Regions from separate parts of the Variovorax sp. PBS-H4 genome, predicted to be linked through region 2. Evidence: predicted binding sites of a transcription regulator. Region 2 holds the regulator's gene; each other region holds the start of a gene.
What was found. Region 2 encodes LexA, which represses DNA repair genes until DNA is damaged. Its sites were predicted from a motif close to ACTGTATNNNNATACAGT; they were not measured.
Positions count from the first base shown of each region.

Region 1: E5CHR_RS08805 (DUF3072 domain-containing protein) is a predicted target of LexA. The motif match lies at 3,282-3,299, and genes of this name have one in related genera.
Region 3: E5CHR_RS22750 (PA0069 family radical SAM protein) is a predicted target of LexA. The motif match lies at 2,078-2,095, and genes of this name have one in related genera.

Region 1 is NZ_LR594675.1:1,837,931-1,845,532, forward strand. Features, by position in the region: gene E5CHR_RS08790 (NAD(P)/FAD-dependent oxidoreductase) at 1-934, opposite strand, end outside; gene E5CHR_RS08795 (nuclear transport factor 2 family protein) at 957-1,364, opposite strand; gene pdxR (MocR-like pyridoxine biosynthesis transcription factor PdxR) at 1,475-3,010, shown strand; gene E5CHR_RS08805 (DUF3072 domain-containing protein) at 3,018-3,251, opposite strand; gene tauA (taurine ABC transporter substrate-binding protein) at 3,532-4,548, shown strand; gene E5CHR_RS08815 (taurine ABC transporter ATP-binding protein) at 4,568-5,356, shown strand; gene E5CHR_RS08820 (ABC transporter permease subunit) at 5,349-6,245, shown strand; gene E5CHR_RS08825 (glutathione binding-like protein) at 6,279-6,992, opposite strand; partial or broken gene E5CHR_RS32070 (thioredoxin family protein) at 7,232-7,447, shown strand; gene arsA (arsenical pump-driving ATPase) at 7,475-7,602, shown strand, end outside.
Region 2 is NZ_LR594675.1:3,772,391-3,779,992, forward strand. Features, by position in the region: gene kdsB (3-deoxy-manno-octulosonate cytidylyltransferase) at 1-615, shown strand, start outside; gene adk (adenylate kinase) at 740-1,396, shown strand; gene E5CHR_RS17870 (DUF6152 family protein) at 1,400-1,873, opposite strand; gene E5CHR_RS17875 (hypothetical protein) at 1,888-2,304, opposite strand; gene E5CHR_RS17880 (asparaginase) at 2,309-3,301, opposite strand; gene lexA (transcriptional repressor LexA) at 3,376-4,050, shown strand; gene E5CHR_RS17890 (hypothetical protein) at 4,199-4,531, shown strand; gene E5CHR_RS17895 (D-2-hydroxyacid dehydrogenase family protein) at 4,653-5,660, shown strand; gene E5CHR_RS17900 (MFS transporter) at 5,657-6,829, shown strand; gene E5CHR_RS17905 (type IV pilus assembly protein FimV) at 6,819-7,602, opposite strand, start outside.
Region 3 is NZ_LR594675.1:4,773,493-4,781,094, forward strand. Features, by position in the region: gene E5CHR_RS22740 (efflux transporter outer membrane subunit) at 1-335, shown strand, start outside; gene E5CHR_RS22745 (hypothetical protein) at 441-830, opposite strand; gene E5CHR_RS22750 (PA0069 family radical SAM protein) at 970-2,058, opposite strand; gene add (adenosine deaminase) at 2,229-3,296, shown strand; gene E5CHR_RS22760 (Bug family tripartite tricarboxylate transporter substrate binding protein) at 3,305-4,285, shown strand; gene E5CHR_RS22765 (phospholipase D-like domain-containing protein) at 4,496-6,058, shown strand; gene E5CHR_RS22770 (CBS domain-containing protein) at 6,075-6,524, opposite strand; gene E5CHR_RS22775 (O-acetylhomoserine aminocarboxypropyltransferase) at 6,669-7,602, shown strand, end outside.

The DNA.
Region 1 (7,602 bases), 1.9 Mb from region 2:
TGGCCTTGAGCTCGGCCTCGGTCAGCGGGCGCGTGACGACCGAGTTCGACAGGATCGGCATGATCTTGTTCTTGAGCAGCGGCGAGAGCGCCTGCCCGGTGTAGCCGCCGGTGCACACCGCCACGCGCCGCGCGCGCACGATGCCGCCGGGGGTGCGCAGGTGATGCACGCCGTCGATGGTCTGCCAGCCCTGCACCGGGCTCGAGGTGTGGACCTTCACGCCCAGTGCGCGCGCCTTGCGCATCAGCCCGAAGGTGAACTTCAGCGGATGGATGCCGACACCCTCCGACTCGAAGAGCGCGCCCACGGCCTCGCGCTCGTCGCAGTAATCACGCCGCACTTCCTCGGCGCTGAGCATGCGCGTGTCGTAGCCGAACTGCTCGCGCATGAGGCGCGCCTCGGCCTCCAGGCCGGCGAGCTTCTCCGGCCGGTGGGCCAGGTAGAGATGGCCGCCGTCGTAGGCATCGCAGTCGATCTGCGTCGTCAGGTGCCTGAAGTTCTCGAAGCCGGCGCGGATCTCGGCATCGAGGCGCCGCGCCGTGTCCAGGCCCCAGCGCTGGATCCACTGCGAGCGCTTGAGCCGGCCGCTGGCGTTCTGGCCCTGGCCGCCGCTGCGGCTGGAGCAGCCCCAGGAGGCCTGGTTGGCTTCGAGCACCGTGGCCCGGATGCCATGCTCCTGTGCCAGATAGAGCGCGGTGGACATGCCGGTGGCGCCGGAGCCGATGATGGCCACGTCCACGTCGATGTCGCGCAGCACCGGCCCGTCGTCTTCGGGCGGCGTTCCCGCGCTGGCCACCCACCACGTCGGCGCGTAGGCGCGGCCGGCGCCCGGGTCGGGTGCGACCAGGGGGTCGTAGCGCGGGTCGTAGGGCTTGGGCGCGGGCGCGGTCCGGCCGCCGGTCGAGAACTGCGCGGTGCCTGCGGTCGTCGTCATGGCGTTTCCTTCAACCGGGGAACTACTTCGCTGCAGGCAGGTTCGGCCGCGTCTTGCGGAACACGTTCTTGAGCGCGATCTTCCCGTCCTTGAAGCTGAAGACGTCGATGCCGTCCGTCTCGATGCGGCTGCCGTCGGCCGCGGTGCCGGTGAAGGTCCATTGCGAAGTGCCGAAGTCGCCGGCCACGAAATGCCGGCCGTTGCGCCACTGCGCGTCGGGCACCGCCTCCCAGGCCGCGGCGAAGGCCTTTCGCACTGCCGCCGTACCGCTGTGGCGGGTGCCGCAGGCCTCCGCTCCGGCCGCGGTCTGGAACACGCAGTCTTCGTGCATGAAGCTCATCAGGGCCTCGATGTCGTGGCGGTTCCAGGCCTCGCTGAAGGCCTCCAGGGTGGCGATGGTCACGGGGGCGGGCGATGCTGCTGCGGTCACGCGGGACTCCTGTCTTGTCGATGAGCGCAAGCGTAGAGAGCCGGCGCGCGGCGCGATAGGGCCAGATGCAAGGATTCGACCGAGCCAGTCGGCACTAAACTTTGCGCACCATGCCCAACCCCCGTGCCATCCAGTGGGCGCAGCTCTTCGAACTGCCCGAACAACCCGGCCTGCCGCTGCAGGGCCGCCTGCGCGCGGCGGTGGTGCAGGCCATCCTTGAAGACCGTCTGAGCCCCGGTGCGCCGTTGCCCTCGTCGCGCGAGCTGGCGGCGCTGCTGGGCCTGAGCCGCAACACCGTGACCTCGGCCTACCTCCAGTTGATGGACGAGGGCTTCCTCGAAGCGCGCCCGCGCAGTGGCGTCTTCGTCGCGCAGAACGCGCGGCCGCTCACCGCGGCGCTGGCCGAGCCGCTGGTGGGCCGCAGCGGTCAGTCAGGCCAGCCGCCCGACTGGCCAGCGCGGGTGCTGCGCTCCCAGGTGGCCCGGCCCACGCTTTCCAAGCCCGACCGCTGGCGCGACTACCCGTACCCCTTCGTCTACGGCACCTACGACCCGCAGCTGTTTCCCACCGAGGACTTCCGCGAATGCTGCGCGCGCAGCCTGGCGCGCTCGCAGCTGCCGCACTGGACGCCGGACTTCGAGACCGATGACGTGCCCGACCTGATCGAGCAGATCCGAACGCGCCTCCTGCCCCGGCGCGGCGTGTTCGCGCTGAAGGAGGAGATCCTCGTCACCCTCGGCGCCCAGCACGCCTGCTACCTGCTCGCCGAGGCGCTGTTCGACGAGCACACCCGCGTCGGGCTGGAGGAGCCCGGCCATCCGCATGCGCGCAACAGCTTCGCGATGCGCAACCCGAAATGGGTGGAGATCGACGTCGACGAGGAAGGCCTGGTGGTCGATGCGCTGCCGGCCGCCGACTACCTGTTCTGCACGCCCTCGCACCAGAGCCCGACCACCGCCACGCTGAGCCTGGAGCGGCGCCAGTGGCTCTTGCGCAAGGCCGAGCTGCAGGACTTCGTGATCATCGAGGACGACTACGAGGCCGAGAACCTGTACGAGGGCCAGCCGATGCCTGCGCTCAAGAGCCTGGACAAGACGGGGCGGGTGATCTACGTAGGCTCGGTGTCCAAGAGCCTCTCGCCGGCGCTGCGCCTCGGCTTCATCGTGGCACCGCGCGCCCTGATCAAGGAGTTGCGGGTGATCCGCCATGCGATGGTGCGGCATCCCAGCGCCTTCCTGCAGCATGCGTATGCGCTCTTCCTCTCGCTCGGGCACCACGAGTCTCACGCGCGGCGCGTCAACCATGCCATGCAGGAACGGCTTGCGCTGGCGGCGCAGGCACTGCGCGAGCACCTGCCCGATTTCGGATTTACGCTGCCCTCGGGCGGCGCGTCCATCTGGGTGCAGGCGCCGTCGTGGGTGGATTCGGCCGAGCTGGCGCTGATGGCGCGCAGCCACGGGGTGCTGATCGAGGCGGGGGACGTGTTCTTTGCCAAGCCGCCTTATCCGTGTCCCTTCTTCCGGCTGCGGCTGTCGTCGATCGCGGCGGGGCAGATTCCGGCGGGCATCAGGGCGCTTGGGCTGGCGGTGCAGGAGTTGGCGCAGGCGCGCGGTGAAAGCCTGAGCGCTGCGCCTCGCACCCATTGACGCAAGGTCAATGCCGCGCCGATGTCGATCCGCGGCCCGTCTCGGCTTGCAGCTCATCGATTCGCCGAGAGGCGTCGGCCTTGGTGAGCGTGTCGTCGAAATCGACCTTCGCCTCTTCGCACAGGGTCTTCAGGTAAGACCGCTGCGCGCCTGTCATCGGCTCGTCTCCGGTCACCCAGTCGTCCGGGTCCTTCTCCATGTTGCTTTCAGCAGCATGCGCTTGCGTGGCCTTGTCAGTCATGTGTGTGAACTCCAGAAGCTAGAGGAAGGAACTGTATGAAACAACAGCCTTCCACATGTCGGACGATGCCCCTAGGCGCTGTCGAAATGCAGCGGGTGCGCGGCCGCTCGTGATCGCAGTTGCCGAAACGGCGTTCGCGGCGCGCACCGCCCTCGTGCGGCCCGCACCAGATCGAGGGTAAGTCCCCATCTGCTGGCTCCATGCCGCTGCGTGCCCTGGCACTTCCGGCTGCGCGCCGATGGGTGCAAAGTCCCATTCGCCTCATCATCAGGAGAAACGAATGAACATGCCCCGGCGCTTCACCCTCTCAGGCGCGGCCTTGACTGCCGCATTGGCCCTCGGCGGCGTTGCCGCGCAAGCACAGACCAAGGAGCTGACCTTCGCCCACCAGGACATGCTGGTGCCCCTGCGGCTGGTGATGGAGTCGGGCGAGGTCGAGAAGGCCACCGGCTACAAGATCAACTGGCGCATGTTCTCCGGCGGCGGCGACGTGATCCGCGCCATGGCATCGGGCGACGTGCAGATGGGCGAGACGGGTTCCAGCCCGCTGACCGCTGCTGCCAGCCAGGGCCAGGACATCAAGCTGTTCTGGATCTCCGCCGACATCGCAGACGCCGAGGCGCTGGTCGCGCGCAACGCCTCGGGCATCACGAGCCTCAAGGACCTGAAGGGCAAGAAGGTCGCCACGCCCTTCGTCTCCACCGCGCACTACCAGCTGATGGCCGGCATGAAGATGGAAGGCGTGGACCCGAAGACCGTCAACGTGATGAACATGCGCCCGCCCGAGATCGCGGCAGCCTGGGAGCGCGGCGACATCGACGCCACTTTCATCTGGGATCCGGTGCTGTCGAAGATCCGCGGGAGCGGCAAGACCATCGCCACCTCCGGCAGCATCGGCAAGCGCGGCGCGCCGACCTTCGAAGGCATCGTGGTCAACGCGAAGTGGGCCGCGGCCAATGAGCCTTTCATGGTCGCCTTCGTGAAGGCGCTCAACCGCGCGAACGAAGAGTACAAGGCCTCCGGCAAGAGCTGGACACCCGATTCGCCCCAGGTCAAGGCGATGTCCAAGTGGACCAAGGCCAATCCTGCCGACGTGGGCGCGGCGATGGCGCTCTACAGCTTCCCGACCATGGCCGAGCAGGTGTCGCCCACCTGGCTGGGCGGCGGCGCGGCCAAGGCGATGGCCAACACGGCCGTGTTCCTGAAGGAACAGGGCCGGGTGCAGGAGGTCAAGGCCGACTACAGCGGCTTCGTGACCACCGCCTACGTCGAGAAGGCGATGGCGGCTGCGAAGTAAGCCATCAAGGAAGCATCCGATGCCCACGCTCGACATCCGCGACCTCACGGTCAACTACGCCGTCACCGGCGGCACGCTGCAGGCGCTGGCCCCGGTCAACCTGCAGATGCACGACGGCGACTTCGTGGTCGCGCTCGGCGCCTCCGGCTGCGGCAAGACCACGCTGCTCAATTGCATCGCCGGCTTCCTGCCGCCGTCGACCGGGGAGATCCTGCTGGACGGCAAGCCCGTCGCAGGCCCAGGCGCCGACCGCGGCGTGGTGTTCCAGAAGCATGCCCTGATGCCGTGGCTCAACGTGCGCGACAACGTCGCGCTGGGCCTGCGCCTGGCCGGCGTCGGCAAGGCCGAGCGCGACCGCATCGCCGAGGACAAGCTGGCCCTGGTCGGCCTGCAGCAGTACGCCGGCCGGGCCGTCTACGAGCTCTCCGGGGGCATGCAGCAGCGCGTCGGCATCGCGCGCGCGCTCGCCAGCGATCCGGCCGTGCTGCTGATGGACGAGCCCATGGGCGCGCTCGATGCCTTCACGCGCGAACAGGTGCAGGAGATCCTGCTGAAAGCCTGGTCGAAGTCCAACAAGATGGTGTTCTTCATCACCCACTCGGTGGAGGAGGCGCTGTTCCTTGCCACCCGGCTGATCGTGATGAGCCCGAGCCCGGGGCGCATCTCGCACGTGTACGACCAGGTTCCGTTCTCGCGCCAATACCTCTCGCATGGCGACTCGCGCAAGGTGAAGTCGGAGCCCGAGTTCATCCGCATGCGCGAAGAGGTGCTGGCCATCATTCATCATCGGGAGGCCGTCCATGCCTGACGCCATCATCGCTTCGCCCGTGGCCATGACGCCGCCGGCCAACAGTCCCGCGCAGCCGGCCGTTGTCGCTGCACCTGCCAAGGGCGGTGCCAAGCTCAAGACCAGCGCCTTCAAGGTGCCCGGCGCGGGCTCCAGCGTCACCATCAGCGTGGTCACCGTGGCCGTGCTGGTGGCGCTGTGGTTCGTGGTGACCAACATGGGCTGGGTCAAGCCGCTGTTCCTGCCTTCGCCGCAGGCGGTGGCGCAGCAGTTCTACGAGTACGTGACCGGCCAGGCCAACGACAAGCCGCTGTGGCAGCACTTCCTGGCGAGCATGTTCCGCGTGTTCTCGGCCTTCCTGCTGGCCTGCGTCACGGCCATTCCGATCGGCATCGCCATGGGCATGAGCCGGGTGGCGCGCGGCATCTTCGACCCGCCGCTGGAGTTCTACCGGCCACTGCCGCCGCTGGCCTACCTGCCGCTGATCATCATCTGGTTCGGCATCGACGAGCTGCCCAAGGTGCTGCTGATCTTCCTGTCGTGCTTTGCGCCGCTGGCCCTGGCCGCGCGCTCGGGCATGCGCAGCGCGTCGCAGGAGCAGATCAACGCGGCCTACTCGATGGGCGCCAGCTACATGCAGGTGATCCGCCACGTGATCCTGCCCTCGGCGCTGCCCGACATCCTGGTGGGCATGCGCATCGCGATCGGCTTCGGCTGGACCACGCTGGTGGCGGCGGAGATGGTGGCAGCCAACATGGGCCTGGGGCAGATGGTGCTCAATGCCTCCAACTTCCTGCGCACCGACATCGTGATCATGGGGATCATCGTGATCGGCGTGGTGGCCTACCTGTTCGACCTGCTGATGCGCTGGACGGAGCGGCGGCTGGTGCCTTGGAAGGGGCGGATGTAGGCGCGGCGGGGCAGGGGTGCCCCGCATGCGTGTTCAGCCGGCGGCGGCGCGGCTCGGGATGCCCAGGCCCCGCATGACCGCGGGGCGCGCCACGAAAGCCTCGAGTGCGCGCTTCACATGCGGGAAGGCGTGGAACTCCACCAGTTCGCCCGCCTCGTAGAAGCCGACCAGGTTGCGCACCCAGGGGAATGTGGCGATGTCGGCAATGGTGTAGTCGTCCCCCATGATCCAGTCGCGCCCCGCGAGCCGCATCTCCAGCACGTGGAGCAGCCGCCGGGCCTCCGCCACGTAGCGGTCGCGCGGGCGCTTGTCGTCGTAGTGCCTGCCGGCGAACTTGTGGAAGAAGCCGACCTGGCCGAACATCGGGCCGATGCCGCCCATCTGGAACATCAGCCACTGGAGGGTTTCGTAGCGCGCGGCAGGATCGGCCGGCAGCAGCTGGCCCGTCTTGTCCGCCAGGTAGATCAGGATCGCGCCCGACTCGAAGAGCGGCAGCGGCTTGCCGCCGGGGCCGTCGGGGTCGAGGATGGCCGGGATCTTGTTGTTGGGGCTGAGCGAGAGGAACTCCGGCGACATCTGGTCGTGCGTCTCGAAGTTGACCAGGTGGGGCTCGTAGGGAAGGCCGGTCTCTTCGAGGAAGATCGACACCTTGACGCCGTTGGGTGTCGGCAGCGAATAGAGCTGCAGGCGGTCGGGGTGGGCCGCGGGCCACTTCTTGGTGATGGGGTAGGCGGACAGATCGGCCATGGGTTCTCCTTGTTGTCTGGAAGAGGGCGCAAGGGCGGATTTTGCCCTTGCTTCGGACGGCGATCCGGCACCGCGATTGAGGATCTCTTGATAAATCGCAAGGCCGAGTCCGTGAGGCGGTGCACAGTTCGCCATGCCGAGTGGCACCTTTCAACTTCAGGACGTCACAACGCATGTGGCGGGACCGGCCTCGAAGCCCGTTTCGCCAAGGTCATGACTACGCAAGCGGGTACCCGAAAATGGAAATCAAGGTCCTGGGTTCAGGATGCAGCAAGTGCCGCAGCACCATCGGGCTGATCGAAAGAGCTGCCAACACGGCTGGTGTCCCGGTCGAGATTGTCAAAGTCGAAAGCCCCGAAGAGATCAGGCGGCTTGGCGTCCTCTCAACCCCTGCCGTCATCATCGACGGGAAGATCGTCCACAGCGGCGGCATTCCCTCCCGCGATAGCGTGCAAGGCTGGTTGAAGCCTCGCTCCGTGCCCATGGGGTTTCTGAGTCAGGCCGCCCGGCATCTGTTCTTCACCGGCAAGGGCGGAGTTGGAAAGACGTCTTTGTCGACTGCGGCTGCACTGGCGCTGGCGGATTCGGGCAAATCGGTTCTGCTCGTCAG
Region 2 (7,602 bases):
GACGACGCCCGCATCGTCGCCGCATGCGAGGCGCACGGCGTCGAAGCCTTGCTGACGCGCACCCACCACGCCAGCGGCAGCGACCGTCTCGCCGAAGCCTGCGTGCAGCTCGGTCTGGCAGACGACGAGATCGTGGTGAACGTCCAGGGCGACGAGCCGCTGATCGATCCTTCGCTGATCGACGCCGTCGCGCAGACCCTCGCGTCACATTCCGATGCAGCAATGAGCACGGCCGCGCACGCCATTGATTCTCTCGAAGACTTCCTCAATCCCAACGTCGTCAAGACGGTGCTGGACGCCCGAGGCAACGCGCTCTACTTCAGCCGGGCACCGATCCCGTGGTGGCGCGACGGCTTCGCGAAGCACGGGCCCACGGCCTTGCCGGATGCCCCGGCGCCGCTGCGCCATATCGGCATCTATGGCTACCGCGCGGGCTTCGTGCGGCAATTCCCCGCTCTGCCGCCGGCACCGGTGGAAGCGACCGAGGCACTGGAACAGTTGCGCGCCCAGTGGCACGGCTATCGAATAGCCGTGCACGTGAGCACGCATGCGCCCGGCCCAGGCATCGACACGCCCGAAGACCTCGCGCGGGTCCGCGCCCTTTTCGCTCTCTGACGCACCTGCCAACCATCGGGTTTGCTCGAGAGTGCCATGCTATCCTCGACGCAACTCCGCCCTCTGCAATGCCGTCATCGGGATGCCAGGCGCGACAGAAGATCGAAGAACCTCCGAGGACACCATGAGACTGATTTTGTTGGGCGCCCCCGGGGCGGGCAAGGGCACACAGGCTGCCTTCATCTGCCAGAAGTACGGCATTCCTCAAATCTCCACTGGCGACATGTTGCGCGCAGCCGTCAAGGCCGGCACCCCGCTCGGCCTGCAGGCCAAGGCGGTGATGGCCTCCGGCGCACTGGTAAGCGACGACCTGATCATCAACCTGGTCAAGGAGCGCCTTGCGCTGCCGGACTGCGCCAATGGCTTTCTCTTCGACGGCTTCCCCCGCACCATCCCGCAGGCTGACGCCATGCGCGCGGCCAACGTCAAGCTCGACTACGTGCTCGAGATCGACGTGCCCTTCGCCGATATCGTGGAGCGCATGAGCGGACGCCGCTCGCATCCGGCGTCCGGGCGGATCTACCACGTCAAATTCAACCCGCCCAAGGTCGAAGGCAAGGACGACCTCACGGGCGAGGACCTGATCCAGCGTGACGACGACAAGGAAGAGACCGTGCGCCACCGGCTCGAGGTCTACAGTCAGCAGACCCGTCCGCTGGTCGACTACTACGCAGCCTGGGCCAAGGCCGAACCCGGCGCCGCGCCGAAGTACCGCGCGATCAGTGGCGTCGGCACTGTCGATGAGATCACCCAGCGCGCGCTGGCCGCACTGGCGAGCTGATCGTCAGGCGGGGCTGGAGCGCAGCCCGTAGACCTTGCCGTCGACGAACAGGTATTCGACGCGCATCACGGGCGCTCCCTTTTCTTCCTTGAACGTGAAGCCCACTGCGGAGACTGCGCTGCCGGGCTTGATCTCCGCGACTTTCCAGGCCTCCATGCGCGTGAGCGGCGCGAGTTCCAGCTCCCACTGGCGATCAGTGCGGCGAGGCACTGCCGCCCGCGCGAGCAAGCCCGGCCCGTCCACCGGTGCGCTCTGCCCCGGCAACGCCCGCTTCGCCAGGTCGGCCGGCACCTTGAGGCCGGAAGGAACGTCGATCAACAACTCGGCATGCGGGTTCTGCCAACGCACACGCGCTACTGTGCCTTCGAGATAGATCGGACGGTCCTGGTCGAAGCTGCTCCAGCCATGGTGCCCCCAGGCGAGCGGAGCGGCCAGCGGCAGGGAAGCGGTGGCGAAGACGAGATCGCGACGTTTCACAGGAAAGCTCCTCTTCAGTAGGCGATCCAACGGCCGCAGAACACCACGGCCAGCCAGATCGCAGTAGATAACAACATCTGTACCCGCGCCATCGCATCGAGTTTGCGCAGCGAGCCACGCAGATGGAACCATCCCGCATTGAAACCGGCCGCTACCAGCAGGCCCATCTTGACCAGGAAGGCCTGGTTGGAAAGCAGTTCCGCCGGCTGGGTGGCGAACATCAACGAACCGCTGGCCGCCGCGAGCGCGAAGCCGCTGAAGGCGATCGAGAGCGACAACCTGGCCATGGCGGCCACCGGCAGGACGGCAGCACGCCCGAACACCCGCATCTCCAGCGCTGCCAGATTGCCGAGCAGTAGCGCGATGCCGACGATGTGCACCGCCTCCAGCGCGGGATATGCCCAGGCGTGCGAGCGCAGTGCTTCGAGCATGCGCTCAGGCGCCGCCGGCCTGGATGGACATCAGTTCCAGCATCAGTGCGATGCGTGCCTTCACCGGCGTCAGCGCGCCTGCGTCGCGCAACGCCGCACTCGGCGTGGGAAGAATGCGGCCCTGGACGCAACGCGTGGCGCGCAGGACCGCGATGCCCGCCGCTTGCGCCCGAAGCGCAGCCGCTTCCAGGGCTTCGTGCAAAGTGCCGTTGCCAGTGGCTGCGAGCACCAGGCCCTGCACCGGCTCTGCAGTGCCCGCTTGCTGCGCCATCAGTGCATCGATGATGCTGCCACGCGCCTCTGCGTGGCTCATCAAGATCTCCACGCGCGGCCATTGGACGGCGTGCCGCATCAGCTCGAAGCACAGGCGTGCCGGCTCGGGCGGCGAGACTGGCCATCTCCTGAGCTCGCGCAAGGCGCCCTCTTCCACATAGGCCACAGGGCCCGCATCGCCCGAATCGAACGCGTCGAGGCGATAGGTGTGGACCTTCTGCACATCGAAGGCGCTGTGCACCGCGCCCGCGCACACAACTACTACCCCCTGAGCATGCGGGCTCGAGGCAACCGCAAGGGCATCGCGAACGTTCTGCGGACCGTCCGGCGTCAGCGCCGTCGCCGGCCGCATGGCGCTGGTCAGGACGATGGGCTTGACCGGAGCCAGCACGGACTGAAGGAAGAAGGCGGTTTCCTCCAAGGTATCGGTCCCGTGAGTGACAACCAGGCCCGCCACGTCGGCATGTGCAAGCCAATGCGCACAGCGCTCGGCCAGGCGGCGCCAGATGGCGAAGCTCATGTCCTTGCTGTCGACCTGGGCCACCTGCTCGGCCTGCAGCGCGATGCCCGTCGGGGCTGCCACGCCTTCCAGCAGTTCGGTTACGCCCACCTGGCCCGCGATATAGCCGACATTGTCGGCCGCCGTCGCCGCCCGGCCAGCAATGGTGCCGCCCGTCCCCAGAACGACCACACGACGCTTGCCTTCGCTGATGTTGTCGGCCATGACTTGCCAAAGCTCCGGAAACTGGTTAAAAATACAGCTACTGGATATTCAGCCAGTGCCGCAAGGAGTCGCCAATGCAGTTCGCAGTGAAGCTTACCGCTCGTCAGCAACAAATACTGGACCTCATCCAGAGCGCCATCGCACGCACCGGCGCGCCGCCCACCCGTGCCGAGATCGCCGCAGAGCTGGGTTTCAAGTCCGCCAATGCGGCCGAAGAGCATCTGCAGGCGCTGGCGCGCAAGGGCGTCATCGAGCTCGTGAGCGGCACCTCGCGAGGCATTCGGCTCAAGGGCGACGCTCTGCGCTCGCTCAACGAATCGCGCAACAACCAGTTCTCGCTCTCGTTGCCGGGCATGGCCCAACTCGCGCTGCCTTTGATCGGACGTGTCGCTGCGGGCTCGCCCATCCTTGCGCAGGAGCACGTGGACCAGACCTACTACGTGGAGAACACCCTCTTCCAGAGGCAGCCCGACTACCTGCTCAAGGTACGCGGAATGTCCATGCGCGACGCAGGCATCATGGACGGCGACCTTCTCGCGGTGCAGGCCACCAAGGAGGCCCGCAACGGCCAGATCGTCGTGGCCCGGCTGGGTGACGAAGTCACAGTCAAGCGCCTCAAGCGCAACAAGCAGGTCATCGAGCTGCACGCCGAGAACCCCGATTACCCGACCATCATCGTGCAGCCGGGCGAGCCCTTCGAAATCGAAGGCCTCGCCGTTGGCCTGATCCGCAACACGATGCTGATGTAGCCGCACAAGACGGCATGAGCGACCTCTCTCTCATGCCGCCCCAAGCGGCTGCGACAGGTGGCGGGCGTATGGCCGAGGGCCATCACCCTGTCGCGGCCGACGAAAGCAATCCTGCCTATGTTCAATCTCTGACCTTCATGGAGTTCACATGGGAATCGCTCTGCTTAGCTTCGTCGACCTGTTCATGCCCCTTCAATCGCTGGCAAGCCGTTTGATATCAACGCGCCGTCGGAACGCCTCCGCCCTGCGCTATGTCGGCATCCGCCCTGGTTGCGCCGTGCGTCCCGCCGCGCAGCCGTCCCGCCTGTCGGCGCCGGCCCGGCCGTTGCGGGTGGTCCGCACGGTCGATGTACAACACGATAGGCCGAGCACCGGCCGAGTCGTGATATCAGGTCGCATGGCGGATGTCTGCGCCGAGCTCGACCGGCTCGCTGCCCTGGAAGCGGCAGGCGCCGCGCCCTCGCGCGGCCAAATGCATTGAAGACCGCGCCCTGCGTCCGGGCGCGCGGAGCCCCCTGACGCGTGGCATGTCCCAGGAGCGCCCTACGCTTCTGACGCATGGCGCGCAAGCCGCCGGGTGGTGCGAGGCACAATGGCACGCCATGAACATCGTGATCCTCGACGACTATCAGGACGCAGTGCGCAAACTGCGCTGCGCCGCCAAGCTCGACGCGTATGCGGCCAAGGTCTACACCAACACGGTCAAGGGCATCGGACAGCTCTCGGTGAGGCTCAAGGATGCCGACGTGATCGTGCTGATCCGCGAACGCACCCAGATCTCGCGCCAACTGATCGAAAAGCTCCCAAAGCTCAAGCTGATCTCGCAAACGGGGCGGGCCGGTCAGCATATCGACGTCAATGCCTGCACCGAGCATGGCGTAGCCGTCGCCGAGGGCTCGGGCTCCCCGCTGGCACCGGCCGAGCTCACCTGGGCGCTGATCATGGCGGCGATGCGCCGCTTGCCGCAGTACATCAGCAACCTCAAGCATGGCGCATGGCAGCAATCGGGGCTCAAGTCCGCATCCATGCCGCCGAACTTCGGCCTTGGCTCGGTACTCAAGGGCAAGACGCTATGCATCTGGGGCTATGGCCGCATCGGCCAGTTGGTGGCGCGCTACGGCCAGGCTTTCGGCATGCAGGTGGTGATCTGGGGCCGCGATGAGAGCTGTGCCCGCGCCCGCTCGGACGGCTTTCAGGTGGCGCCGAACCGCGAAGCCTTCTTTGACACGGCCGACGTCCTGTCGATCCATCTGCGGCTGACCGAGGAAACCCGGGGCCTGGTCACGCTCGAGGACCTCTCGCGCATGAAACCCACGGCGCTTTTCGTCAACACCTCGCGCGCAGAGTTGATGGAACAGGATGCCTTGCTCGCCGCGCTGAACCGGGGGCGGCCGGGGCTCGCGGCGATCGACGTCTTCGAGAGCGAGCCGCCGCTGCAGGGCCACGCTCTGTTGCGTCTGGAGAACTGCATCTGCACGCCGCACATCGGCTATGTCGAGCAGGACAGCTACGAGATGTATTTCGGCCAGGCTTTCGATAACGTCGTCAGCTTCATCAAGGGCAACCCGACCAACATCGTCAATCCAGGCGCGCTGCAGGTGCGACGTTGAAGCGCGCGGCTCTGCCAGCGTCCCTCTGGGCCTTGCTGGCAGGCAACTTTGTAATCGGCACCGGGGTCATGGTGGTGCCGGGCACACTCAACGAGCTCAGCAATTCCTTGCAGGTCAGCGCGGCCACGGCGGGCCAATTGATCACCGCAGGGGCAGCAGTGGTGTGCTTTGGCGCGCCGTTGCTGGCCGCCGCGGTCGCAGGCTGGGACCGGCGGCTGCTGCTCGCCTGCAGCATGCTGTGGTACGCAGCCGGCCATCTCCTCGCGACGCTGATGCCGAGCTTTGGCGGGTTGCTGGCTGTGCGCATGCTGACCGTCATCTCGCCTGCGATCTTCACGCCTCAGGCAGCGGCCTGCGTCGGCCTGCTGGTGCCGCTGGAGCAGCGGGGCCGCGCCGTGACCTTCGTCTTTCTCGGTTGGTCCATGGCCTCGGTCCTCGGCCTGCCGCTGGGCGCCTTGATCGGCGGGCATTTCGGCTGGCGCACCGCCTTCGCCGCGATCGCGGTGCTGTCGCTGTTGAGCGCGGTCTGGATCTGGCACCAGCTGCCGAGCGGTATCCGCCCGCAAGCATTGACGCGCGCCGCCTGGGCACAGGTGCTCAAGAGCCCGCTGCTGATGGGCGTGGTGGCCGTCACCGCGCTGCAGGGGTCGGGCCAGTTCGTGCTGATGAGCTACTTCGCGCCCGTGCTGCGCGAGACCGTCGGCGCCGACGCCACGACGCTGGGTCTCGTGTGGGGCTGGTTCGGCGTCTGCGGCCTGCTGGGCAACATGCTCGTGAGCCAGGCCATCGATCGCGTGGGTGCTCCGCGAATGGTGCTCGTCACCACCGCGCTGATTGCGCTGAGCCTGCTCCTGTGGCCGCTCGGCGTCACGCTTGGCGGGCTGGCCATCATCCTGGTTCCCTGGGGCCTGGGCTGCTTCGCGGCCAATTCAGCGCAGCAAGCGAGGCTGGTGTCGATGGCGCCCGTGCTCGCGCCCGGGTCGGTGGCCCTCAACAGTTCCGGGATCTACGTGGGTCAGGCCGTGGGCGCAGCAGCAGGCGGCTGGCTGCTGGCACGCGACGCTTTTGCCTGGATGAGCTGGACAGGTTTCGCAATGCTGGTGTGTGCGCTGTTGCTGAGCCTGGGCATCGACCGGGCCCAGAACCGCACCGCGGCCTTCAGCGCTTGAGGGGTTTGGGCGCGATCTCGGCTTCGGTGTCCGGATCGAAGAGTTCGAAATCGATCACATGCGGGTCGGTGGATGGCGCGGGTGGCGGCGGCGGTTCCTGCAACGGAGCCCGCATGGTCTCGAAGGCCGTCTTGTCGAACTCGGCCAGATCCAGGCTGGCATCGGGCTGGGCGGTGTGCCGCGGCTCGCGCTCTGGTGCATCGGGTGCGGGGACGCCGCCAACGGACGCCAACACGGTCTCGTGTTCCAGCGTGTCGTCGATCGCGCCGTAGATCGAGTCCGGCAGGACCGGCCCGTTCTCGACCATCTCGGGCTGGGCCCTCGCTTCGAGCGGCGCGGGCGTGGTGGCGAGTTGCTCATGGCCGAAGGTGTCGACGAAGGCAGGCTGCGTCACGGGCACGGGTGACGCATTGCCCGGTTCGATGACCTCCTTGGCGACCGAATAGAGCAGCAGCAGTTCCTGGTACGCCGCGAGGTCGAAGGCCTCGTCCTCGTTCGCGCCGGGTTTGCGGAAGATCAATTCCTCGATCAGTGCCAAGGTGCCCGGGGCTGGCCACTGGGATTCGATGCGCGCCAGCGCACTGCGATAGTGCTCGAGCCCCTTGCCTGTCTCGTTGAATTGCTCGAAAGCCGGGACATCGGCATTGAAGGCGCGTTCGAACTCTTCCGCCAGGCGCGCATAGTCATCCTTGCGGTCCAGCGAATGGTAGATGCGCAGCAAGTCCAGGTACGCCAGGGCGCTGGTACCGGGATTGGTGGCAATGTGCTCACGC
Region 3 (7,602 bases), 1.0 Mb from region 2:
AAGATGGCATCAGCGGCCTGGCCGCACTGGACCGCGCGGTGACGCAGTCGCTCGCCGCTGCCGATTCGGCACGCCGCGTGCTCGACATGGCGACCAGCCGTTACGAGGGCGGCGCCTCGACCTACCTCGACGTGATCAGCGCGCAGCAATCGCTGCTGACGGCCGAACGCCAGGCCGCCCAGCTCCAGGGCCAGCGCCTTCTGACCACGGTGTTTCTCGTCAAGGCCCTGGGCGGTGACTGGTGCGGCGTTGCGCCGGACGGCGCCGGCGCAGTCGAAGCGGGCGCCAGACCTGACTGCCCTGCCCCGCAGCGCCGGTTGGCCGAAATGCACTGAGGCCGGGCGCGACGTGGCCGCTGGCGCGTCGCAACTTTTCGGCCGTGGAACGGGCGACGTCCGGTGCATCGTCGACGCAGGGCCGAAGCCGCCCATCCCATGGGTTCATCGCTTCGACGACGAGGTGGACTTCGAAGGATCGCGCTGGCCGCGCGCCTCTTCATCGTCGCCGGTTCGGTTTCCCTCGGTAACCGGGCCGTTGTAGACGGCATCCATCACGGGCCCGCGGTCCGTGTCGGCGCCGTGCACGGCGTCGTGATGCGCGATCGCGCCCACCGATTCCATCGAAGGATTGCCGGCGGACTGGCTGCTCGCGGATTCGTCGAGCTCATTGGGTTGCTGAGGCACCGGCTTCTGCAAGCCGTCGCCGCTGGCCTGGGCCCAGCGCGTTTCGCCAGCCGCGGCGCTGCGTCCCGGCTTGGGCGACCCTTCCTTGCTCGTCGCGCGGTCCGCGGTTTCGCCTTCGGCTGTTCCGGGTGTGTGTCTCGTGTTCACGGAGTACTTCCTGTCGGTGTTTTCAATGCCCCATGCTGCCGAGGCCCGGCGCTCTGCCGGTAAGGTTTTGCTCACAGCGGCCGTAGGAGATCGAGTAAGGGCGCCGTTGCCGGCGATGCGCGGCGTCGCCGAATCAGGCCTAGAACAGACTCCCCTGCCCTGCAGCACCGGGTGGCCGGAACGCGCCAAGGTCGAGCGCGATGCGCTCCCGATTGAAGCCCAGCCGCTGCGCTGCCTTCTCGAAGCGCTGGCGGATCAGCTCGGCCCACAAGCCACTTCCGACCATGCGCGTGCCGAACGACGCGTCGTAGTCCTTGCCGCCGCGCATCTCATGGATGCGCGCCATGATGCGCGCGGCGCGCTGCGGATAGTGCAGCTCCAGCCACTGCTTGAAGAGCGGCGCCACCTCCCAGGGCAGCCGGATCACCGTATAGAAGGCGCTGCGCGCACCGGCCTCCCAGGCGGCCTCGAGCACCTTCTCCATGTCCTCGGTGACGAAGGGAATCTGCGGCGCCACGCTTACGCCCACAGGAACGCCCGCCTCGGCCAGCGTGCGCACCGTGCGCAGTCGCCGATGCGGCGCGGCGGCGCGCGGCTCCAGCTTGCGCGCGAGCTCGCCGTCCAGCGTGGTGATGGTGACGTAGACCGCCGCGAGATGCTGCGCGGCCATGGGGGCGATCAGGTCGAGATCGCGCTCGACGGCGCTGGACTTGGTGACCAGGCCGAAAGGATGGCGCACCTCCTGGAGCAGCTCGATCACCGATCGGGTCAGCCGCAGCTCGCGCTCGATGGGCTGGTAGCAGTCGGTTGCGGTGCCGATCGCCAGGTTTTGCGGCCGATAGCCGCGCCGGCCCAGTTCGGCGCGCAGCACTTCGACGATGTTGCGCTTGGCGATCAGCTTGGTCTCGAAGTCCAGGCCGGGCGAGAGGTTCAGGTAGCTGTGCGTGGGCCGCGCGAAGCAATAGATGCAGCCGTGTTCGCATCCGCGGTAGGGATTGATCGAGCGGTCGAAGTGGATGTCGGGCGAGTCGTTTTCGCTCAGCACCGACTTCACGTCCTCGAAGCGCACCTCGGTCTGCAAGGGCGCAAGCGGATCGGCTGCGCCTTCCTCGAGGGTGCCCCAGCCATCGTCGAAGGCATCGCGGGCATCGCGCTCGAAGCGGTGGGGCAGCCGGGTTGCCGCACCTCGGCCCTTGATGACATGGAGGGGAATGAAAGCGTCGGGCATGGTCCTTCACCTCTGTGAAACTGTGTTTTCATACAGTATTCCACCAAACTGCCGGGCGTGCACGCCGGGCCGATATCGAACCCTCGCGCCAAGTGCATCGCAGCGCGCAGCGGCCGAGTTCCATGGGCGCGGCAACTGCTAGCGGCCGGAAACTCACTAGACTGGCGTGAATGACCACCGCGCCACTCGACGCCTTTCTGCACGCGATGCCAAAGACGGAGCTTCACTGCCACCTGTTCGGCACCGTGCGCCACGCCACCTTCGCTGCGCTCAATGAACGTGCGGGGTCGCCGCTGGCGCAGCAGGAGGTCGAGGACTTCTACACGCGCGGCGAGAAGCCCGTGGGCGTGTTGCGCGTCCTGCGCGCTCTCGACGCCCAGCTGCTGCGCACGCCGGACGACCTGCATCGGATCACGCTGGAATACCTCGAGGATGCCGCGGCGCACAACGTGCGCTACAGCGAGTTCTTCTGGAATCCGACGGGCACGGTGCATGTTTCCGGTATGGACTATGTGGACGCGCAGGCGGCGATCGTGCGCGCCATCCGCGACGCGGAGCGCGACTTCGGCATCACCGGCCGCCTGGTCGCGGCGATCGACCGCGAGGCCACGCCCGAGGCCGCCGTCGAAATGGTGGAATGGGTGACGACGAACCGCTGTGAGGAAGTGATCGGCATCGGCATCGACTACCGCGAGGTCGACCGTCCGCCGGAGCTCTTCCTGCAGGCCTACCGCGACGCACGCCGCGCCGGGCTAAAGACCACTGCGCATGCCGGCGAGTTCGGCATGCCGTGGACGAACGTGCGCACCGCGCTCGACCTGTTGCAGGTGGACCGCATCGACCACGGGTACACGGTGGTGGACCAGCCCGAATTCGCGCGCGAATGCGCGGATCGCGGCGTGCTTTTCACGGTGGTGCCGACCAACTCCTACTACCTGCGCACGCTGCCGCCGGCGCGCTGGGCTCTGGACCATCCCATCCGCCGCATGCCTGGCCTGGGCCTGCGCATTCATCCCAACACCGACGATCCCACGCTGCACAAGGTCACGCCCACCCAGGCCTGGGCCATGATGGTGCGCGACTTCGGCTTCGGCGTCGACGACCTGCGCACCTTCATGCTCAACGGCCTCGACGGCGCCTGGATCGACGACGGCACGCGCCGTGCATGGCGCGCGCAATGGACCCAGCAATTCGATGCGCTGCGCGCACAACTTTCCCCAGACGCCGTTCCCTCCTGAAACCGACCATGCCCAAGCTCGAGCCCCTGCTTTTTGCCTCCTTGTTGCTGGCCGCCGCACCCGGCGCGGCCCTTGCGCAGGCCGCCTGGCCGGCCGCCAAGCCCATCACGCTGATCGTGCCCTACTCGGCCGGCGGCAGCGTGGACTTCAACGCCCGCCTGGTCGCCACCAAGCTGGGCGAGCGGCTCAAGCAGTCGGTGGTGATCGAGAACGTGACCGGTGCCGGCGGCGCCATCGGCGTGGCCAAGGCGGTGAATGCGGCGTCCGACGGCTACACGCTGGTGGCGGGTCCGGACAGCGCGATCGCCATCGGCAAGCTGATCAACCCCGCCGCCTTCAAGTTCGACCCGCTGAAGGACCTGGCGCCGGTGGGCATGCTCAATACGGCGCCCATGGTGCTGGTAGCGCGTCCCGGCTTGCCGGTGCAGAGCTATGCCGATTTCGTGAAGCTCGCGAAGGCTGCGCCCGGAAAATACAACTACGCGACCTCGGGGGTGGGCACGGTTCTTCAACTGGCCATGGAACTGCTCAAGGAGAAGAGCGGCATTTTTGTCACCCACGTGCCCTACCGCGGCGGCGCGCAGATCGCCACCGACGTGATCGGCAATCAAGTCGACCTCGCGATGCTCGTCAGCACCAGCGCAATTCCGCACATCAATGGCAACCGCCTGAAGGCCCTCGGCGTCACTGGCAGCAAGCGGCTGGACGCGCTGCCCAACGTACCGGCCTTCGACGAGATGCCTGGCCTCAAGGGCTACTCGATGGTGAGCTGGACCGGCATCTTCGCGCCAGCGGCCACGCCGGCTGCGACGGTGAAGCGCCTCAACGAAGAACTCAACGCTGTGCTGAAGGACCCCGAAGTGCGCGCCAAGCTGCAGGAGCAAGGGGCCCTTCCCGGCAGCGGCACCGCCGAGGAACTCGCCACGTTCGTCCAGGCCGAGTTCGCGCGCAACCGCAAGATCGTGCAGGCCGCGAACATCAAGGAGTGACATCCGAGCGCTGCATGCCCGGCATATCGTCGAACGCCTGCACCTGCTCGATGGCCCGCGGCGTGCGCACGGCGAACCTGCGACGGATTTCCATGGCGGACACGTAAATCTCGCCAAATCTCTTCGAGGGCCGGGATCTCGAAGTCAGTTGCGTAGCATCCTTCCGCGCCCCGCGAGATGCGGTTCTCCAAAGCTGACTTCTAGACGTTCATGACTTCATTGCTGCGCTACGCAACCCTCGTCATCGCGTGCCTCATCACGGGCTGCGCGAGCTTGCCGCCCGCCGCGCCCCGCGCCCCCGAGCAGGCAATCCCCGCTTCCCCGCAAACAGAACTCGGGCGCATCGCGCTGTCATCGAAAGCGGGTCCCACCGATCGCTCTGCCGTGCGTCCGTTGCCCCAGGCCAGTTTCGCGCTCGATGCCCGGCTCGAGCTCATCCGCCGAGCGCAAGCCTCGCTGGATGTGCAGTCCTACCACCTCGGCAATGACAAGACCGGCCTCCTGATCCTGCGCGAGCTGCGCGACGCAGCCCGGCGCGGCGTGAGAGTCCGGTTGCTGCTCGATGACTTCCATACGGCGGGCCTCGATCGCGCTTTGCTCGCCCTGGCCGCGGAGTCCGGCGCCGAAATACGCTTGTTCAATCCGTTTGCGAGCGGCCGCGAGCATGCGGCCACCCGCTGGGTCAGCTTCTTCAGCGACTTCAGCCGGCTCAACCATCGCATGCACAACAAGCTCCTTGTCGCGGACGGCGCCATCGCGATCGCAGGCGGTCGCAACATGGCAGACGAATACTTCATGCGCAGCGACGGGGCCAACTTTCTCGACTTCGAGCTACTGATGGCCGGCCCTGTCGTACCCCAGTCCGCGCGCATCTTCGACGAGTACTGGAACAGCGACGTGGTGTACCCGTTGGCCGAGGTGGTGCACACGCAGGACACGCCGCAGACGCTGAAAGACGAGTTCGAGCTCGCCAGCTCCGAGGCACGCCTCCCCCGGCCCGACACGCCAGCCGATGCCGACGCCTTCGGCGAGCCCCCGCTGGGCAAGGAACTCGCGCGCGGAGAGCTCCGGTGGATGCAAGCCGAGGCAGATGCTTTTGCAGACAGCCCGAACAAGGCCATCGGAACGCGACCTGCTGGCGCGGTGACGCTCGCGCAACGCTGGTACGCGGCCATGGAAGCTGCCAAGTCGCAGTTGCTGGTGATCTCGCCGTACTTCATTCCGGGCGACAAGGGCATGGAACGCATCCGCGCCGCGCGGGCGCGCGGGCTGCCCATCACCGTCATCACCAACTCCCTGGCCGATACCGACGAGCCGCTGGTCAACGTCAACTACAACAGCTATCGGGTCGCGCTGCTCCAGGCCGGGGTCGAACTGTTCGAGGTGAGCTCGCGCCAGATGAAGCGCAACGGGGTCATGCGCCGGGCATTGCGCAATGCGCAAGGCCGACTGCACGGCAAGCTGGCGCTGATCGACCGCGAATGGGTCCTGCTCGGCTCGATGAACCTCGACCCGCGCTCGGCACTGCTCAACACCGAATTCGGCGTGCGCGTGCGCAGCTTCGAGCTGACGCAAGCCCTGCACTACGCCTATCTGCTGGACAACGTCGAAGGCGTGTACCGCGTCAAGCTCGGGCCCGATGGCGAAAGCATCCAATGGGTGGGCACCGGCGATGAATCCAACGAAGTGCTGGACGACGAACCCGACTCCAGCATGCTGACGCGCCTTCAGCTGCTGATGTTCTCGTGGTTCGTCCCCGGCGACCAGCTCTGAGCAAGCGCGCCAAGGCTCAGGACGACTCGTCTTCCGCCGGCCAGTCGCGGATGTAGGCCTTGAGCATCTTGTTTTCGAAGTTCTGGCTGTCCACCACAGCCTTGGCCACGTCATAGAAGCTGATCACGCCCATCAGCATGCGCTGGTCGATGACGGGCATGTAGCGTGCGTGGCGCTCGAGCATGATGCGGCGGATCTCGTCCAGGTCGGTCTCCAGCGTGCAGGTGACGGGGTGGTCGTCCATGGCCTTTCGCACCAGCGTGCCACCGACCTGTCCGCCATTGCCGACGATGGCAACGATGACCTCGCGAAAAGTCAGCATGCCCACGAGATCGCCATGCTCCATGACGACCAGCGAGCCGATGTCCTTGTCCGCCATGACGGAGACGGCGTCGGCCAGGGGTTCTTCAGGCGTGATGGTGTAGAGCGTGTTGCCCTTCACGCGCAGGATGTCGCTGACTTTCATGGTGTTGCTCCTCACTTGGCTCGGCGCTGCTGCCGAAATTGAATATAGCCCACAATGGCCGCCCGTCCACGGGCCCCGCCGCTGTCGCACCCATTGCGCGCGTAACGGGGCATTGCAGAATCGACCTTGCTTCGAAAGGCCTCCATGCCCGGTTATTCCGATCCCGGCTTCGACACGCTCGCGCTGCACGCCGGTGCCGCGCCCGACGCGGCCACCGGCGCGCGCGCCGTGCCGATCCATCTCAGCACCTCCTTCGTGTTCGAATCGAGCGACCACGCGGCGGCGCTCTTCAACCTGGAGCGCGCCGGCCATGTGTACTCGCGCATCAGCAACCCCACCAATGCGGTGTTCGAGCAGCGCGTGGCTGCGCTGGAAGGCGGCGTCGGCGCCATCGCGACCGCCAGCGGGCAGGCTGCCCTGCACCTGTCGATCGCCACGCTGATGGGCGCGGGGGCGCACATCGTGGCCAGCACGGCGCTCTACGGCGGGTCGCAGAATCTTCTTCACTACACACTGCGGCGCTTCGGCATCGCGACGACCTTCGTCAAGCCGGGCGACCTCGACGGCTGGCGTGCCGCGATCCGGCCCGAGACGCGGCTCCTCTTCGGCGAGACCGTGGGCAACCCCGGCCTCGATGTGCTGGACATTCCGGCCGTCAGCGACATCGCGCACACGGCCGGGGTGCCGTTGCTGGTGGATTCCACGCTGACCTCGCCCTATCTGATCAAGCCCTTCGACTGGGGCGCCGACCTGGTCTACCACTCCGCCACCAAGTTCCTCTCGGGCCATGGCACGGTGATCGGCGGCGTGGTCGTCGACGGCGGCAGTTTCGACTGGGAACGCTCGGGCAAGTTCGCCGAGCTGACCCAGGCCTACGAAGGCTTCCACAACATGGTGTTCAGCGAGGAGAGCACGGTGGGCGCGTTCCTGCTGCGCGCGCGTCGCGAGGGGCTGCGCGACTTCGGCGCCTCGATGAGCCCGCACACCGCCTGGCTGATCCTGCAGGGCATCGAGACCCTGCCGCTGCGCATGGAGCGCCACATCGACAACACGCAGAAGGTGGTGGAGTTCCTGGCCT